2 regions of the Brachybacterium sp. AG952 genome follow, and region 2 is predicted to be linked to the other one. Evidence: riboswitches for the same ligand, from Rfam matches in the RefSeq annotation. Region 2 holds a riboswitch; the other holds the start of a gene.
What was found. Region 2 has a riboswitch for FMN ahead of ribD (bifunctional diaminohydroxyphosphoribosylaminopyrimidine deaminase/5-amino-6-(5-phosphoribosylamino)uracil reductase RibD). Riboswitches for the same ligand answer to the same signal wherever they lie in the genome.

Region 1 (3,391 bases), on a different contig from region 2:
GCTCCAGACCTGCCTCGCGCAGCGTGGTGCCGGTCTCGACGACGTCCGCGATCACGTCGGCGACGCCGAGGCGGATCGAGGACTCGACCGCGCCGTCGAGGTGGACCACCTCGGCGCTGATCCCCCGCTCGGCGAGGTAGTCCTCCACGAGGTTCTCGTAGCTGGTGGCGATGCGGGAGCCCTGCAGCTCCTCGACGGTGCTGTGCGTCCCGGCGGGCGCGGCGAAGCGGAAGGTGGAGCGGGCGAAGCCCAGCGAGAGGATCTCCTGGGCCGGGGTGCGGGAGTCCAGCAGCATGTCCTGGCCGGTGATGCCGACGTCGACCGTGCCGGAGCCGACGTACACCGCGATGTCCCGGGGACGCAGATGGAAGAGCTCCACCCCGTTGTCCTCGTCGACCACGACCAGCTCCTTGGAGTTGCCGCGGCGGCGGTAGCCGGCCTCCTGGAGCAGGTCGGCGGCGGGGTCGGACAGGGCGCCCTTGTTGGGCACGGCGATGCGGAGCACGGATCCTCCTCGGCCGATGCGGCGGCCTCGAGACGGGTGGGACGGGAAGTCGGGGGCGAGCGGCGCGGGGCCGGCTCAGAGATGTCGGTAGACGTCCTCGAGGGAGATGTCCTTGGCGATCATCATGACCTGGAGGTGGTAGAGCAGCTGGCTCATCTCCATGGCGGCGTCGTCGGTGGACTCGTGCTCGCAGGCCATCCACACCTCGGCGGCCTCCTCGACGATCTTCTTGCCGATCTGATGGACGCCGGCATCGAGCTCCGCGACGGTGCCCGATCCCTCGGGTCGGGTGCGTGCCTTCTGGGTCAGCTCGGCGAACAGTGCCTCGAAATCCTTCACGGGACCAGGGTACGCGTCCCGGCAGGTGCTCCGCGGTGCGGACCGCCTGCCGGGCACGCGCCCCGCCCGTGGCTCAGCCGCGGCGGACCGTCGGGTCCAGGTGCGCGGTCTCGACCGTGACCCGGTCGGTCTCCGCGTCGCGGCGACGGCGCACCCGCCACCAGACGAAGAAGCCGGTGAGGGTGAACGCGCCGTAGAAGAGGTACATGAACGCGCTCGCGTAGTAGCCGGCGCTCCACAGCAGCGGCACGCCGACGAGGTCGACCGCGACCCAGATCAGCCAGAACTCGACCCAGCCCTTGGCCATGCCGAAGGTCGCCAGCAGGCTGCCCATGAAGATCCAGGCGTCGGCCCAGACCGGCTCGTAGGAGCCCAGCGCCCGGAACAGCGGGGTGAGCGCCGCGGTGCCGCCGACGAGCACGACGAGCAGCAGGGCGCGGGTGCCCCAGGAGGCCCAGACGGGCTCGACGGCGGTGCCGTCCTCGTGCTTCGCCTGGCGCCAGCGCACCCAGCCGTAGACGCTGGTGGCGATGAACATGATCTGTCGGCCGGCCTGGCCGAGCAGGTCGACGGAGTTCGGGTTGCCGAAGACGCTGCCGAGGAAGACGGTCAGCAGCAGGGCGTTGCCCAGGATGCCGATGGGCCAGGCCCAGACCTTGCGGCGCATGCCGCCGAGCGCGCTGAGCAGTCCGAAGACGTTGCCGAGCACCTCGCGGAGCAGGAGGAACTGGCCTCCGCCGAATTCGATCTTGGCGTCGAAGAGCCACTGCAGGATATCCATGTCGGTCCTTTCACCTCGGATGCAGTGGCTCCGGGGGAAAAGGGTTGCCTGCGGGGCTCGGGGAGGCGTGCGCCGTCCCGGGACCTGCGGGACGTGCGCCTCTCATCCAGGCTGTACTGTCGGTGCCGGAATTCCACCGGCTCCACCGCAGGATGCGGGTCGCGGACTGTCACCGCCGGCTCGGACTTTCACCGACCCCGGAGCACGTCACAGGATGTGACGGAGCAAGGATAGGTCAGTGCGCGGCGTGGGCGCCCGCCAGTTCGCGCAGGGCGGAGATCTCCTCGGCGGCGTCCTGCGCCTTGTAGATCGCGGAGCCCGCGACGAAGACGTTCGCGCCCGCCTCGGCGCAGCGCTCGATCGTCTCGCGGCTGACGCCGCCGTCGACCTGGATCGAGACCTCGAGGTTCGCCTCGGAGATCGCGCGGCGGGCCCGACGGATCTTCGGGAGCATCGTCTCGAGGAAGCTCTGCCCGCCGAAGCCGGGCTCGACCGTCATGATCAGCAGCATGTCGAACTCGCCGATGATGTCGATCAGCGGCTCGACCGGTGTGGCGGGGCGGAGGGCGACGCCGACCTGGGCGTTCTTGCGGCGCAGGTCGCGGGCGAGCTTGACGGGGGCGCGGGCGGCCTCGAGGTGGAAGGTCACCGAGGAGGCGCCGGCCTCCGCGAAGACGGGGGCCTGGTTGTCGGCGTCCTCGATCATCAGGTGCGCGTCGATCGGGATGGGGCTGCGCTCGACGATCTGCTCGACCATGCTCGGCCCGAAGGTCAGGTTCGGCACGAAGTGGTTGTCCATGACGTCGACGTGGACGCTGTCGGCGCTGGAGATCTTGTCGAGCTCGGCGCCGATGGACATGAAGTCGGCGTTGAGGATGCTGGGGTGGATGAAGCTGGAGTCGGTGGAGTACGAGATGCTCACGAGCTCGGGGTTCCTTCCTCGGTGGGGACGGGGAGCCTGCGCAGCAGGCAGATGAACATGGCGTCGGTGCCGTGGACGTGGGGCCACAGCTGCACGTCGGGGCCCTCGCCCAGCTCGACCTCGTCCCGCACGGCGGGCAGCAGGCCGGCGCGGACGGCGGGGCGGGCGTCGAGGCGCTCGACGTCGTCGCGGCGCTTGAGGACGTCGGCGACGATCAGGCGGGTCTCGGCCAGGTGCGGCGAGCAGGTGACATAGGCGACGACGCCGCCGGGCGCGGTCGCGTCCAGCGCGGAGGTCAGCAGGTCGCGCTGGATCGCGCCGAGCTGGCCGACGTCCGCGGGGGTGCGGCGCCAGCGGGCCTCGGGCCGGCGGCGCAGCGCACCGAGCCCGGAGCAGGGGACGTCGGCGAGGACGCGGGAGAACTCCCCGGGCCGCTCGGCGCCGATGGTGGTGCCGTCCGCGGTGAGGGTGGTGATCTCGCAGCCGGCCTCGCGCAGGCTCGCCACCGCGCGGTCCACCAGCTCGGTGCGGTGCTCCTGCAGCTCGACGGCGAGGAGGTCGGCGTCGTGGTCGATGGTGAGCCCGCCGAGCAGGGCGGTCTTCCCGCCGGGGCCCGAGCAGAGGTCGAGCCAGTGGGCGTCGTCGGTGAGGACGAGGTCGTCGGCGCCGAGCGCGAGGGAGAGGGCCGCGAGCTGGGAGCCCTCGTCCTGGACGGCGACGCGACCCTGCTTGACCAGGTCCATGCCGCCGGGGTCGCCGGAGGGCCAGGCGGCGGCGAAGATGGAGAGCCGGCCCTGGCTCGCGCCGTGGTCGATCAGCTCGTCGAGGTCGGTCAGCCCCGGGC
Region 2 (3,391 bases):
CCGATGGTGACCTCGTCGCCATCGATCGCGGCGACGGTGAGGCTGACCCCGTCCACGGCGAGGGAGCCCTTGGGCACCACGTAGCGGGAGAGGCCGCCCGGCAGGCGCAGGCGCAGGAGGGTGGTGCCGGCCTGCTCGTCGCGGGAGAGGATCTCGCCGACGCCGTCGACGTGGCCCTGCACGATGTGCCCGTCCAGGCGGCCGTCGGCCCGCACGCAGCGCTCGAAGTTCACGCGGTCGCCGGGGCGGAGCGTGCCGAGCGTGGTCGCGGCGAGGGTGGTGGCGATGACGTCGGCGCTCCACGTCTCGCCGACGACGGCGGTGACGGTGAGGCAGCAGCCGTTCACGGCGATCGAGTCGCCGAGCGCGATGCCCTCGAGCACGCGCGGGGAGCGGATCCGCAGGGCGGCGGGGTCGGCGCCGAGGTCGAGCGCCTCGACGGTGCCGAGCTCCTCGATGATTCCGGTGAACATGGTGGTGTCCTTCCTGGTCAGGCCGGGGCGGGGGTAGTGCGGGGGTGGAGGGTGAGGCGGAGGTCCCTCGCGCCGCCCGGCGTGGGCAGCGGGGCGACGTCCGTGAGCTCGAGGTCGAGCCGCTGGGCGAGGGTGGTGATCCCGAGGTCGGCGACGCCGGGGCGGCCGGCGCCGAGCAGGGTGGGGGCGAGGTGCACGATCAGCTCGTCGACGAGCCCGGCGCGGAGGAAGGCGGCGGCGAGGGTGGGCCCGCCCTCGAGCAGCACGTGCCGGATCCCGCGGTCGAAGAGCGTCGCGAGCGCGGCCGACGGGTCGCGGGTGGGCAGGTGCAGCGCCTCCCCGGCGCCGTCGACGGCGGGCAGGTCCGGCGCCTCGGAGGTGCCCATCACGACGCGCAGCGGCTGGCGGGGGTGGAGGGTCCCGTCCGGCCGTCGGGCCGTGAGCGTGGGGCGGTCGCTGCGGGCGGTGCCGGTGCCGACGAGGACGGCGTCGCAGGTGGTGCGCAGCCGGTGCACCTCCTCGCGGGCGGCGGGGCCGGTGATCCACTGGCTGGTGCCGTCGGCCGCGGCGGCGCGTCCGTCGAGGGTGAGCGCGGTCTTCACCGTGACCAGGGGCCGGGCATGGGCGAGGCCGTGCTCCCAGCCTCGGTTCAGGGCCGCGGCGGTGGCGGCGAGCTCGGCGGGGACGTCGCCGACGACCTCGACCCCGGCCGCGCGCAGGCGGTCGATGCCGCCTGCGGCCTGCGGGTTCGGGTCGCGCCGGGCGACGACGGCACGGGCGATCCCGGCCTCGAGCAGCGCCTGGGTGCAGGGGCCGGTGCGACCGGTGTGGTCGCAGGGCTCGAGGGTGACCACGGCCGTCGCGCCGCGCAGGGCCGCGGGGGCTCCCGGCAGCTCCCGGGCACGGGCGAGGGCGTCGGCCTCGGCGTGGGCGGTGCCGGCCCCGCGGTGATGGCCCTCGGCGAGGATCGTCCCGTCGGCGGCGAGGAGCACGCAGCCGACGCGGGGGTTCGGGCCGAGCGGCACGGCGGGGTCCGCGGCGATCTCGAGCGCGCGGCGCAGCGCGGCGTTCTCCGCAGGGGTGATCCTCGCAGCGTCCTGCGTGGTGCCGGGGTCCATGGCCTCTCCTCCGTCCGCTGCTCGCGGTCCCGGAGGGAGAGGAAGTAAGGGGACGACGTCACCGGGGGCGCCGGCCGGGCCCGGAGGGGCGGCAGGGACGCCAGGCGACGTCGACCGCGTGCGCTTCCCATCCGGACTCTCACCGTCGGTCCAGGAGTTCCACCTGGTCAGCCTCGGGCCATGGGCCCTCGGGTCGCGGACTGTCACCGCCGGCTCGGAATTTCACCGACCCCAGTGCACGCGAGCATCATCAGCTCGTCGAGAGCACACCGTAGCAGGGTCGGCCGGGAGGATGACGGCGGATGAACGCCGGATCACTCGCCGGCAGGTCGATCAGGCTCCACCCACCCGCTGATCTCCTACCACTCGTCCCTCGCAGCACGTCGATCAGGCTCCACCCACCCGCTGATCTCCTACCACTCGTCCCTCGCAGCACGTCGATCAGCCATACGTATCCCGGGGTCCGCGCCAGGTCACCGTCCGTCGGCCCTTCTTCCAGCTGCGCTCGGCGGCGGCGGGGCCGGTGACCTTCAGCTCCGAGACGACGTGGGAGCCGACGTGCTCCTCGATGGTGGTGATCAGCTGCGGGGTGAGCATCCGCAGCTGCGCAGCCCACGCCGAGGAGGAGGCGCTGACCACCAGCACCCCGTCCTCGAAGGAGACCGGGCGGCAGTGCGTCGCGAGCCGCTCGCCGACGATCTCGTCCCACTCGTCCAGCACCCGTCCGGTGCTCATCCCGGCGTTCCAGCCGAGGTTCCCCAGCACCTTCTTCAGCACCAGCTCGATGCCCTGCGGGTCCCGCGGGTCCGGGCGCGAGCCGGAGTAGCCCGGCGCCCGGCCGGACCGGTCGCGCACGTCCCTGGCCTGCGTCTTCGCGGAGATCGGGAAGAGGCCACGGTCGCGGGCGGCGGCACGGGAGCGGTTGACGGTGCGGCGGGCGAGCTCGAAGGGATCCGCCGGCGCCGGCAGGTCCGGCGGATCGTAGAGCACCTGCTCCTCGCGGTCGGGATCCCCGGGGCCGACGGGCGTCGGTGCGCCGGAGCGGGACGCGACGGAGCCACGAGCCTCCTCGCCGCCCGGCCGCGCTCCGCCGCGGGCACGCTCGGCACCGTCCCCGTTCCGGGCACCGCCCCGCACGGGCACGGCAGCCGGAGCCGTCGGCGAGGTCGACTGCTCCTCGGACCCCGCCGCTGCCCCGCTCCAGGTGCCGAGCCCGTACGGGTTCGCGATCCTCGGGCGCGGAGCACCGCCGTTCATCGCAGCCCGCCCCCGCTGCGCGGGACCGCCTCGCCGAGCGTCACGTCGACCACGTGGATCTCGCCGTCGAGGGAGGCGGGGATGTCGGTGTCGTTCGCGGTCGTGATCAGCACCTGCGAGGCGTCGGTGACGATCCGGCCGAGCCGCTCGCGGCGATGGACGTCCAGCTCGCTGAAGACGTCGTCGAGGATCAGGATCGGCTCGCCGTCGCCGAGGTCGCCCTCCTCGAGGCGCAGCAGGTCGTAGCTGGCCAGGCGCAGGGCGAGCGCGAGGGACCAGGACTCGCCGTGGCTCGCGTAGCCCTTCGCGGGGAAGTCGTGCAGGCGGATCTCGAGGTCGTCGCGGTGCGGGCCGGTGAGGTTCGTGCCGCGGTCGATCTCCTCGTCGTGCCGTGCGGAGACCAGGGCGAGCAGGGCGTCGTGGATCTCGCGGGTGCCGGGAAGCTCCCCGGGCGCGGCGCCGAGCTCGTCGAGCACGTCGGAGCGGTAGCGGACGTCCGCCGGGGAGGCGACCTCGCCGCGCTGGTCAGGGGGCAGGTCGAGC

Region 1: another riboswitch for FMN. It lies ahead of pnuC (nicotinamide riboside transporter PnuC); the one in region 2 lies ahead of ribD (bifunctional diaminohydroxyphosphoribosylaminopyrimidine deaminase/5-amino-6-(5-phosphoribosylamino)uracil reductase RibD).

Annotation. Positions count from the first base shown of each region.
Region 1 covers NZ_SNXV01000003.1:163,166-166,556, reverse strand. Annotated here, with positions in the region: gene hisG (ATP phosphoribosyltransferase) at 1-505, opposite strand, end outside; gene DEU31_RS09040 (phosphoribosyl-ATP diphosphatase) at 581-844, opposite strand; gene pnuC (nicotinamide riboside transporter PnuC) at 918-1,625, opposite strand; FMN riboswitch at 1,716-1,834, opposite strand; gene rpe (ribulose-phosphate 3-epimerase) at 1,861-2,547, opposite strand; gene DEU31_RS09025 (transcription antitermination factor NusB) at 2,544-3,391, opposite strand, start outside.
Region 2 covers NZ_SNXV01000001.1:28,645-32,035, forward strand. Annotated here, with positions in the region: gene DEU31_RS00150 (riboflavin synthase) at 1-473, opposite strand, end outside; gene ribD (bifunctional diaminohydroxyphosphoribosylaminopyrimidine deaminase/5-amino-6-(5-phosphoribosylamino)uracil reductase RibD) at 491-1,591, opposite strand; FMN riboswitch at 1,706-1,835, opposite strand; gene DEU31_RS00160 (DciA family protein) at 2,033-2,581, opposite strand; gene recF (DNA replication/repair protein RecF) at 2,845-3,391, opposite strand, start outside.